Algoriphagus machipongonensis: one gene and its partner. The main gene of each other region encodes a partner of the protein of the gene in region 2 in a complex. Links are inferred from orthologs where the notes say so. Each region holds a gene or a part of one and is shown on either strand. Other genes may lie near its edges.

What was found. The genes of interacting proteins can lie anywhere in the genome.
Region 1: the proteins of metK (region 2) and groL are in contact, whole or in part, in a cryo-EM structure (PDB 8P4O), measured with the Escherichia coli proteins. The link is inferred for Algoriphagus machipongonensis from one-to-one orthologs.

Annotation. Positions count from the first base shown.
Region 1 is NZ_CM001023.1:3,353,523-3,356,782, reverse strand. Bases 1-2,854 are described here. They hold groL (chaperonin GroEL), read right to left. Parts: upstream 2,317-2,854; coding sequence 685-2,316; downstream 1-684. Other genes in these bases: ALPR1_RS14025 (hypothetical protein), read left to right, coding at 2,848-2,854; ALPR1_RS14030 (co-chaperone GroES), read right to left, coding at 2,354-2,632; ALPR1_RS14040 (response regulator), read right to left, coding at 118-513; ALPR1_RS14045 (serine hydrolase domain-containing protein), read left to right, coding at 1-116. In the rest of the region: more of ALPR1_RS14025, read left to right, coding at 2,855-3,260.
Region 2 is NZ_CM001023.1:749,926-758,519, forward strand. Bases 4,468-7,289 are described here. They hold metK (methionine adenosyltransferase), read left to right. Parts: upstream 4,468-5,162; coding sequence 5,163-6,416; downstream 6,417-7,289. Other genes in these bases: ALPR1_RS03165 (DUF885 domain-containing protein), read right to left, coding at 4,468-4,934; ALPR1_RS03175 (hypothetical protein), read right to left, coding at 6,477-6,962; ALPR1_RS03185 (D-alanine--D-alanine ligase), read right to left, coding at 7,192-7,289. Outside these bases: ALPR1_RS03150 (HEPN domain-containing protein), read left to right, coding at 1-1,823; cobA (uroporphyrinogen-III C-methyltransferase), read left to right, coding at 1,820-2,596; ALPR1_RS03160 (precorrin-2 dehydrogenase/sirohydrochlorin ferrochelatase family protein), read left to right, coding at 2,703-3,278; more of ALPR1_RS03165, read right to left, coding at 3,306-4,467; more of ALPR1_RS03185, read right to left, coding at 7,290-8,178; ALPR1_RS03190 (hypothetical protein), read right to left, coding at 8,358-8,594. UniProt on the Escherichia coli protein: Catalyzes the formation of S-adenosylmethionine (AdoMet) from methionine and ATP.

The sequences.
Region 1 (3,260 bases), 2.6 Mb from region 2 along the record:
TTGTCCCATCGCAGAATTTAGTGATTGTGAGAATGGGCGGGGCTCCAGGCGATTTGCCTGTTCCATTTTTACTCATCAGACAGATTTGGGATCGTCTTGGTCCTGTATTGGATTAAATTATTCCTTGATCCTATATTTTGATAATTGCATATGGATCTTATCCAAAGTGAGGGGTTTTTCTAAAAATCCTGAAACGACAGGGTATCCTTTTGCCTTTTGTCTGTCCTGAAAATCGATGGAACTAGAAAGGATAACAATTTTATCTTTTCTGTTTGGATGCTGCTCCATGTAGGCTTCCAGAAACTCCCAACCATTCATTACAGGCATATTTATATCTAAAAAAATCAATAGGGTTTTATCCAAAGGTTCCTCATTCAGTCGCTCTATGGCAAACTGACCTTCTAAAAATTCTTGAATTCTCTCAGTTATCTCCACTTTACTCAATAACCGTTTGTTTATTAGGTTATTGATAGGATCGTCATCCACGAGAAAAATGGCGTCAAAGTGAATCATTTAACGATTTTGATATCTAGTTGGGGCAATAAAGTACAAAATACAATTATTCCCTTGCCTTAAAAAAGTATTTTAGTGGTTTTTTGCCTTAAATAAATACGATGCCTAGTTATCAGGCAAATAAAAAAGGAGGCCTAAGGACCTCCTTTTAAAATTTTTGAATAGTTGGAATTACATCATTCCGCCCATTCCTCCGCCGCCACCCATTGGAGGCATAGCTGGAGCATCTTCTTTCACGTCTGCTACTACACATTCAGTGGTCAATAGCAATGCAGCGATAGAAGCAGCATTTTCAAGTGCTAGTCTTGTTACTTTAGTTGGGTCAATTACACCCACTTTGAACAAGTCTTCATATTTGTCAGTACGAGCATTGTAACCGTAGTTACCTTTGTTTTCTCTGATCTTGTTGATCACGACAGAAGGCTCACCACCAGCATTCAATACGATAGTTCTCAATGGAGATTCGATCGCTTGTCTGATAATGTTGATACCAGTATCCTCGTCTTCGTTTAGGCCTTTAAGATCAACCAAAGCTTCGCTAGCTCTGACCAATGCAACACCACCACCTACAACAACGCCTTCTTGAACGGCAGCTCTAGTTGCGTGAAGTGCATCATCTACACGGTCTTTCTTTTCTTTCATTTCTACTTCAGTTGCAGCTCCGATATAAAGGATAGCTACACCGCCAGAAAGCTTAGCAAGTCTTTCTTGAAGTTTTTCTCTGTCGTAGTCAGAAGTAGTTTTGTCGATCTGAGCTTTGATTTCAGATACTCTTCCTTTGATTGCTGTAGCATCACCAGATCCATTAACAATAGTAGTATTGTCTTTGTCAATGTTGATTTTTTCAGCTCTACCAAGCATGTCAGTAGTAGCGTTCTCTAGCTTGAAGCCTCTCTCTTCAGAGATTACAGTTCCGCCAGTAAGGATCGCGATGTCTTCCAACATAGCTTTTCTTCTGTCACCGAAACCAGGAGCTTTCACAGCAGCAACTTTCAGAGCACCTCTGATTTTATTTACTACCAAAGTAGCCAATGCTTCACCATCCACATCTTCAGAGATGATTACCAATGGTTTTCCAGACTGAGCTACTGGCTCAAGTACAGGAAGCAATTCCTTCATAGAAGAAATCTTCTTGTCGTAAATCAAGATGTATGGCTGCTCTAATTCAGCTTCCATTTTCTCTGTGTTAGTCACGAAGTAAGGAGAAAGGTATCCTCTGTCAAACTGCATACCTTCTACAGTTTTAACTTCAGTTTCAGTACCTTTTGCTTCTTCTACAGTGATTACACCATCTTTTCCTACTTTATCCATGGCGTTAGAAATCATGGTTCCGATTTCTTCGTCATTGTTTGCAGAAACAGTCGCTACTTGAGCGATTTCCTTAGAAGTAGAGATTTCTTTTGAGTTAGCTCTTAAAGAAGCTACAACAGCAGTAACTGCTTTGTCGATTCCTCTTTTAAGATCCATTGGATTAGCACCAGCGGCAACGTTCTTAATACCTACGTTGAAGATAGACTGTGCTAGGACAGTAGCAGTAGTAGTACCATCACCTGCATTGTCTGCAGTTTTGGAAGCCACCTCTTTTACAAGTTGAGCTCCCATGTTTTCGATAGGCTCTTCTAATTCGATTTCTTTAGCTACAGAAACACCATCTTTAGTGATAGTAGGTGCACCGAATTTTTTATCAAGGATCACATTACGTCCCTTTGGTCCCAATGTTACTTTTACTGCATCGGCAAGAGCGTCAACACCTTTTTTCAGGCGGTCTCTAGCATCTGTGTCGAAAAATAGTTCCTTAGACATATTTCTTTGATTTTTTGGTTTACGATTAAGTGATTACTTACAGAATGGCGAAAATGTCAGATTCTCTCATGATGAGGTAATCTCCGCCGTCCACATTTAGCTCAGTACCGGAGTATTTTCCGTAAAGTACGGTGTCTCCAACTTGTACAGTCAAGGGCTCATCTTTTTTACCATTCCCCACTGCTACGACAGTACCTTTTTGTGGCTTTTCTTTGGCAGTGTCCGGGATATAAAGTCCGGAAGCGGTTTTTTCTTCCGCTGCAGCTGGTTGTACTAAAACCCGATCTGCAAGAGGTTTGATGTTCACGTTTGACATATAATTTATTTGTTTAAATGTTAGATTAAAATGCATATGCCTAATAGCACTTCTTATGCCAAGAAAGGATTTGTCAAAAAGGCTGACAAATCGACTGTTAATGTCAGGTCATAGCGCATATTGAGTCGTTTTTTTTCAATTTTTTGTCTGTCAATTTTTCCAAACATGACAAAACTTATGTCAGATTTTATTAATTTTTGGTAAACCTATTTCCTATGAAGACACTTCCTAAAAACTGGATTGCCGAAGGGCTGATTGATTTTGAATACAAAAAGTATCAATTACTCTCTTATTTGCAGTCTACAGACCAACAGTTTGATGCCTCCAAGCTTTACCCTGTCTTGGGAGAGCTCATAGATCATCATAGAAATCTCGACGATCTTAAAAAAGGGAAATCCAACTTGAAAAACTTATTTCCCAAGGCATTGACCGGAATTGACTTTGAAAAGGGGAAACTCAATTATGCAGCGAAAGAACCCGAAGGAGATTTGATGCAGGAAATAGCCAATATCACAGATTTTGCACTGCCCATGCTCGCCAATCAAATCCAAAAAGGGAAGGAAATCTACCAATATGTGGAAACTCAGATTGCTTTTGAGCCCGTTGGGATTATGCCCATTTATACCAA
Region 2 (8,594 bases):
ATATACAGATTCACTATGTGAGCTTAGATAGAACTCCCGAGTTGTGGGCAGAATTAGAGCGAGATGATGTGACGATTCGCGAGGCTTGTGGTAATACCGTAAGGAACGTCACCGCTTCTGAAACGGCTGGAATTGACGCCAATGAGCCATTTGATGTTACACCTTATGCGGATGCTACCTTTAAGTATTTCTTAAGAAACCCTATCTCTCAGGAAATGGGGAGAAAGTTCAAGATTTCATTTTCGTCTTCAGATGAAGATACGGGATTGAGCTATCTACATGATTTGGGATTTATCCCTAAAATCAAAGTGATCAATGGACAGGAAGTACGAGGTTTCAAAGTAATGCTGGGTGGAGGATTAGGTTCTCAACCTCGGCATGCGGATGTGTTCTCTGAATTTGTAGAAGCAGATCAGATTATTCCTTTTGCAGAAGCTGTCATTAGAATCTTTGACCGCCATGGTGAAAGAGCTAAGAGAATGAAAGCCAGAATGAAATTTCTGATCAAAGGGATTGGTCTAGAGGCATTTTTGGAATTGGTGGAAAATGAGAAAAAAGCACTTCCATTTAAGTCTTATCCAATAGATCATGAATCATATGATGCTGCCCAAAAGCTTCCTGATGCTCCCTCAGCAGTAGTTGAGGAAGAACTTGGACTTGATTTTGAGCATTTCAAATTGACCAATATTTTACCTCAAAAGCAGAAGGGGTTTGTCTCAGTGGGAGTGAGAGTTCCTTTAGGCGATTTTTATACGGATCAAGCAAGAAAGCTCGCTGATTTGGTAGAAAAATATGCAAGTGCTGAGGTACGCTTTACACTTCGCCAAAACTTCTTAATCCGTGATGTTCGAGAAGATTTGGTTCCTTATTTCTACAAGGAGTTGAAAGAAATAGGTCTGGCCTCTGCTGGGTATAATTCTCTTGGAGATATTACTGCCTGTCCAGGAACGGATACCTGTAATTTAGGTATTGCAAGCTCGACAGGGATTGCAGCTGAGTTAGAAAAAGTAATACTTGCTGAATACCCACAATACCTTAAAAATCAGGATTTGGTCATCAAAATTTCTGGCTGTATGAATGCCTGTGGCCAGCATAATATGGCTCATATTGGTTTCCAGGGCATGTCTATGAAATCAGGAAAAGTAGTAATTCCGGCCCTTCAGGTATTGCTTGGAGGAGGAAATATGGGAGATGGAAATGGTCGTTTCGCAGATAAAGTGACAAAAATCCCAAGTAAGAGAGGTCCACAGGCTTTAAGAATATTATTGGATGATTTTGAAGCAAATGGAAATGGGCAAGACTTCTTAAGTTATTACGACAAAAAAGGTCAAATCTATTTCTATGAATTGCTGAAAGAACTGGGAGATGCTTCTACCGTAACTCCAGCGGATTATGTGGATTGGGGAAATACCGAAGAATATAAAATTGCAGTTGGAGTAGGTGAATGTGCAGGGGTAGTTCTTGACTTGGTAGCTACACTGCTTTTAGAAGCGAAAGAGAAGATAGACATCGCTCAGAAATGCCTTGAAGAGCAACGCTGGTCTGATAGTATTTATCATCACTATGCAGGTTTGATCAATGCTGCAAAAGCGATTTTGCTTAGCGAAAGTGTGAGCACAAACTCCTATGCAAATATCATCAAGCAATTTGATGAAGTGTTTGTTGAAACTGGAAAAATAGAACTTGGTGGAACCTTCTCTGACAAGGTTTATCAAATCAATAAAAATGAACCTACTGAAGCTTTTGCAAATAGCTATGCAGACCAAGCTTTAGAGATTTACGGGAAACTGAAAAGCTTTAGAGAGCAGGAAGTAGAGGTATGAAAATAGAAATTAAACCTAAAGTAACGCTTGTAGGTGCAGGTCCGGGAGATCCGGACCTGATTACCTTAAAAGCAGTACTGGCTTTAAACAATGCGGATGTAGTGCTTTATGATGCTTTAGTGGATCCAGTCTTGTTAAAGCATGCCCCGGATACCGCTAGCAAAGTGTTTGTAGGTAAACGGGTTGGAAAGCATCATTTCCCTCAGCAAGATACCAATGAACTATGTGTGACCATGGCGAAGAAACATGGACATGTGGTTCGACTTAAAGGTGGCGATCCTTTTGTTTTTGGAAGAGGAGCTGAAGAATTAGATTACATCGAAACTTTCGGGATAGAAACTGAAGTAATTCCCGGGATCACTTCAGCGGTTGCAGTCCCTGCGTCAGTTGGAATAGCTGTGACCAAACGCGGTGTTTCAGAAAGCTTTTGGGTAATTACCGGTACTACTTCCGCAGGGAAACTATCTAATGATTTGAGCTTGGCTGCTCAATCCACAGCGACGGTAGTGGTTTTGATGGGGACAAGAAAATTGGAAGAAATTGTTGGGGTATATAAGAACTTTGGTAAAGCAGATCTACCTATTGCAATTATTCAAAGAGGCACAACAAAAGATGAGAAAATCACTGCTGGATTTATAGGAGATATTGTAGAGAAGGCTTTTGAAAACAAGGTTGAAGCTCCGGCGATAATTATTATTGGAGATGTAGTGCGAGAAAGCATTAAATTAGCTGAAGTCTACAGAGAAGCAATATCAGTAGCTGAAAGACAATAGCATGAAGGAAGAAAGTCTGAAAGCTTAAAAAGCAGCTTTAGTCAAAGTTTTCAGGTTTCAAACCTTCTTTCTTGATACTTACCTCTATTATCTTGATACTAATAAAATGAATCATCTATATCCCATATTTCTGAAAGTCCATGAACTGAATATCCTGCTTGTAGGAGGAGGAAATGTAGGGACTGAAAAACTGGAGTTTTTACTCAAGTCTAGTCCTGAGGCACAGGTGACTGCTGTTTCAAAGGAATTCTCTCAAAGTTTTTTAGACTTGGCTCGCGATAGAAAATCGGTACAAATGGTCGAGGATTCGTATGATGAGAAATACCTTAGCTCAAAGCATATGGTGATTGCAGCTACGGATGATAAGGAAGTAAACAAACAAATCAGAGATGAAGCAAAGGCTAGGTTTTTATTGGTAAATGTCGCTGATACTCCTGATCTCTGTGATTTTTATCTGGGTGGAATCGTGACCAAAGGGAATTTAAAAGTTGCGATTAGTACCAATGGAAAATCACCCACTGCAGCAAAACGCCTTCGACAATTGCTAGAAGAAGTACTTCCAGAGGAAATGGACGAATTACTAGATAATCTCAATGCTTATAGAGATACCCTAAAAGGAGATTTTGAATACAAGGTGAAAGCCATGAATAAAATCACCAAAGGGCTAGTGGGAAAGCGATAAACCTTTCCCTTTTTGATTTTGTCCTTACTATAATTGTTGATCTACTCCTGTCATTTCCCAATGACTCAAAGAAACAGGAATACTTCCGATGGAATTGAGTAAATCAAAAAACTTTTTCAGTTCAAATCCAGAAGATTCATTGATTCTGGCGTAGTCTGCCAAAGCATTTTCCAATAAATATTTTCCAGTGATATAGCTGCTGCCATATCCAGGCTGTCTCATGTACAAATGCTGCTCAAACAACAGTAATTCTTTCTCAGTCTTCATCCATCCTCGGGGCGTGTATTCTGAATGGATTTTTCCTGCTTCTACCATAGTCATTTCATTTGCTTGGGCATAAAGAGAACCAAGGCCTCTTGCAGCTCTTTGGGCAATCATGATATAGACAATTTCCCGGGATCTTGGCGAGTCTTCATATAGTCCCGCATCCATGAAAATCTCCTCAACGGCGGTGGCAGTGCCTTCATTTCTAGAATCCCAAATATTATACAAAAGTGGTTTTCTTCTGATCTCGCTAGCGTGAGGTTCATTATCCATTCTTGCAAGTTCAAACCAATGGTAAAAATGAGAATACAAAGGTCTTGGGTCATAATGCATTCCTATAGTAAAGAAGTTTCTGTTCTCTTCAGGAATAAATGACCCCATATGTTCTCTTAGTGCTGGTTCAAAATAATCTTTAACCGTGACAATGTTTTTTTCATCAAGAAATTCTAAAAGGCTTTGGGCAGACTTTTCAGCCATTGCATCAAATTCTTCAGGTGAACTGGCATCCTTCAGTTCTGGTAATCCCCTATTTCTATGCTCCTCAAGTTTCAGCGATGCCCAGGCTCTCGCTAGCTCTCTTTTGAGAATCATTACTTCATCCTCCCAGGTCAAAGGAACCAAATGTACGTTTTGCAAATACCAGGTGTAATTGCTTTTCCCTATTCCAGATTCTCCAGTTTTCTTAATTGCCTCACTTTTCAGCCAAGTCACAAATTCTTGGGTAGAAATTTTTGCTTCTTCAATTGATTTGACCAACTCATCATTTTCAGCAATTCCCTCAAGCTTTAAAATGCTTTCAAGGTTACTCACTTGTTCTTGAATACTTGGGATACCCGCAGCCCAAAGCTCTTTCGCATTTCCTGTAAGGTTTTGTCTTGCCTGATTATTTAAGGCTGGAATGGACTTTATTTCTCCTAAAAACTTCTCTTCTTCCACAGTTCCTAAGGGGAAGGTATACTGCCACAATTCTAAAATTCCGTGGTGAGTGGGCCCCTCATGCGCTGGGACATCACTTCGTTCCATCCAAACAGATTTGTAAAATGCAGGGTCTCTTTCCCAGGGTTTAAGCACTCTTTGATTAAAGTCATAGCCATTCATTTCTGCCCATACGATCCTGTAATCTACTTTTTGAGGTATAGACCATCCAGTTGTGTCAATTGATAAGAGTTGTTCTTGTAACTGGCGAAACTGGGGTAACCTTTTTTCAAAAGTTTCTTTTCTATAATCTGGCGCACCATCAAATTTTGGAGGGTTTTCAAATGTTCTCCAAGTTTTAAAAAGAGAAACCAGATCGCTGTACTGCGCCTTATCATCATTGGCCAACAAGTGGAATTGGGATGATATAATGAGAAAAGGGACGAGTAAAAAAGGAGCTAATTTTTTAAGATGCATGTTTGGTGGTGGTGTTTTTAGATAAAGAAAGATAGTACTTGAAGCTTGTTTTTCCTGACGAATCCAAAAACAAAAAATTCAGTTGCTTAGACAGTTCTATTAGAATTCATTCGTTTGAAAAGTATAAAATTGAAAATCAGCTTAGCAACACTTACACATTGGTTTTTTATTTCGTCGAGTTCCTGTATTTTTGTGCTTCCTTAAAATACGCATCACAAATTCATTTATATGGCATATTTATTTACCTCAGAGTCAGTATCTGAGGGGCACCCAGACAAGATTGCAGATCAGATTTCCGATGCATTGATCGATAATTTTTTGGCATTTGATCCAAATTCTAAGGTTGCTTGTGAAACGCTTGTCACCACTGGTCAAGTAGTTTTGGCAGGAGAAGTGAAATCCGAAACCTATCTGGATGTCCAGAAAATTGCCCGGGATGTTATCAATCGAATTGGATACACAAAATCTGATTACATGTTTGAAGGTAATTCCTGTGGTGTTTTGTCTGCCATCCATGAGCAGTCTCAGGATATCAATCAAGGAGTAGATAGAAAAAGCCCAGAAGAGCAAGGTGCTGGTGACCAAGGGATGATGTTTGGGTATGCTACCAATGAAACTGAGAATTATATGCCTTTGGCATTGGATCTATCTCATATGATCCTTCGTGAGTTGGCTGAGTTGAGAAGAGAGAATAAGGAGATTTCTTATTTGAGACCTGATTCCAAAGCTCAGGTGACTATCGAATATTCTGATGACAATGTTCCTCAAAGAATTGAAGCGATTGTAGTTTCTACACAGCATGATGATTTTGATGAGGAAGAGACGATGCTGGCAAAAATCAAATCTGACATCGTTTCTATTTTGATTCCAAGAGTGGTAGCTCAGTTGAAGCCTGAAATTCAAAAGCTATTTACATCAGATATCAAATACCATATCAACCCAACAGGGAAGTTTGTAATCGGTGGGCCGCATGGTGACACTGGTTTGACTGGTAGAAAGATCATTGTGGATACATATGGAGGCAAAGGAGCACACGGTGGAGGAGCATTCTCTGGAAAAGATCCTTCTAAAGTGGATAGATCTGCAGCTTATGCTACTCGTCATATTGCCAAAAATATGGTAGCAGCTGGAATTGCAGATGAGATGCTTGTTCAAGTTTCTTATGCAATCGGAGTTGCAGCGCCGATGGGAATTTATGTAAATACCTATGGTACTGCCAAGGTAGATTTACATGATGGTGAAATCGCAAAGAAAATCGAAGAACTGTTTGATATGCGTCCTTATGCAATTGAGCAACGTTTGAAACTTCGTAACCCGATCTATGAAGAGACTGCAGCCTATGGTCATATGGGAAGAAAAAATGAGGTTGTAACCAAAGTTTTTTATTCTCCATATACGGAGCCAATTAAAAAAGAAGTAGAATTATTCACCTGGGAGAAATTAGATTTTGTAGATAAAATCAAATCCTCCTTCGGATTATAAAAAACAAAGCCTTTCGATTAATTTCGAAAGGCTTTTTTGCTTTACCTGTTTGTGGCTTGATTAAGAATTAGAGGTTTCTGTTTTCAAATCACATTTTGTTTTAAGCTCATTAACTTTTATTGTCCACAGATCTACATTGGCCTTAACTTTCTTGGCTTCTGTAGCAAGTCTTTCTAGATTTTCATCATCTTCTGTTGTCCATTTTCCTGAAGACATGTGGGTAGTCAAATCTTCCACTTCATTGGAGTTTTCTTGCCAAACGCCGATTAAATCATCGACTTTTTCTTTTAATGCAGCATATTCAGTTTCACAATTACTCGATTCACCATTTACGCTGATCGTAATTGCCTCTGAGGCCTGACCTTCTTCTTTTTTTGTTTCCAATAAATACATTTGATCTCCAAGATCTTTAGAAAGATCTCCAATCATTTTGGAAGTGGTTTTCCATTCATCTAGAAGGCCTGTAAGCTTATCTACTTTTTGTTCTGACGGTCCGCAACTAAAAATCAGTCCAGTAAGAACAAAGAATACCATAAATTTTTTCATGTCAATACAAATTTTTCGGATGAAGTTCACTGACCAAATTTTTCCCAGGATTGAGAAATTATTTACTCATATAGGTCTCTTTCGCAGACTAAAATCACCTTTTAAAGGTTGTTCTAGCGAATTAATGAACTGTAGAATTATTTACCTTAAATTTGTCCAAATAGCATTCCAAGCTAGTCAGGGGAACCTTATTCGGTGTCTAAAATTGAAAATGGAATAGGCTTGAAGCTTATGAAAACATTTCTTCAATCAATTGGGTGTAGAAGTCCCTTACCTCCATTCCATAAGCACGAACCTGCTGGGAAATTAAGCTAGTTTCTGTTTGGCCCGGAACGGTATTAATTTCGATAAAGTAGAATTTTCCACTGCCTTCCTGTAAGAAGTAATCAATTCTCACAGAGCCTTTGCAATTAAGCTTTTCATAAATTTTTGCCGCAATCCTATTTACCCGAGAGATTTCTTCCTCGTTCATTCTACCTGGAGTGATTTCATTGGTCACCCCGGCAACATATTTAGCCTCAAAATCAAAAAACTCTTTGCTACTGACGATTTCTGTGGCAGGAAGTACTGTTACTTGGCCTTTACCTTTAAAAACTCCAATCGAAAACTCCCTCCCTGAAACAAATTCTTCTACAAGTACTTGGCTGTCTTCATCAAAGGCTTTGTCTAGTGCTTCTCCAAGTTCATCCCAAGTTTTTACTTTGCTCATCCCTATGGAGCTACCACCATTGTTTGGTTTAATGAAAAGCGGTAATGTCAACTCCTCTTGAATTCGATTTTGATTCAGGCTTGAGTTATCAAAAAGTTGGATGGATTTGGCAATATGTAATTCCTCAATATCATCAACCACTGCTTTGGTGTAGCCTTTATTCATAGTGATTGCAGAGGTGAGTTGATCACAAGTGGTATATGGAATGCCAATCATGTCAAAATATCCGGCAAGTTTCCCATCTTCTCCAGGTGAGCCATGAAGTATATTGAATACCCCATCAAAAGTGATTTTATCATCACCTATTCTGATGCTGAAGTCATTGAGATCTACTGGGATTTTTTCACCAGAAACACTTAAAAAATGCCAATCTCCTGGGTAAATCAGAATTTTATAAACCTCATATAATTCGCGGTTGATAGTCTTCTCTACTACTGCAGCGCTTTTTAATGAGATGACAGATTCGCCGGTATATCCACCGGTTACAAGGGCTATTTTCTTTTTCATCGAGGTAAAAATTCAAAGTACGAATTACTTGATTTTTATTCTATTTCCCGCAAATTTCCATAGATAACTCTCGCAGATTTTCGGGGATAATTAACGCAGATGTTCGCAGATCAAAAAAAAGAAATCCGACTTAAAGGATAAAATTTGGAATGCTTTCGTATATCAATTTTCGATGGCACTTAAGCCAGTTTTATCTGATCCAAGTAAAACTTCATCCTTGAATGATCTCTTGGCAAGAAATCAATCTTGTCAATTTTATCATGTTTGTGGTTGTAGAATACCTCCACGTATTCATTTTCTAATAAATAGAGGTTGATTTTATGCTTGTAGTATCGAATGCCCACTACAAAAGTGCCTTCCGTGTAGAGGGTATTTATTTTTTTATGAAAAGGGAGGTTGATAAATTCTTCTCTGCT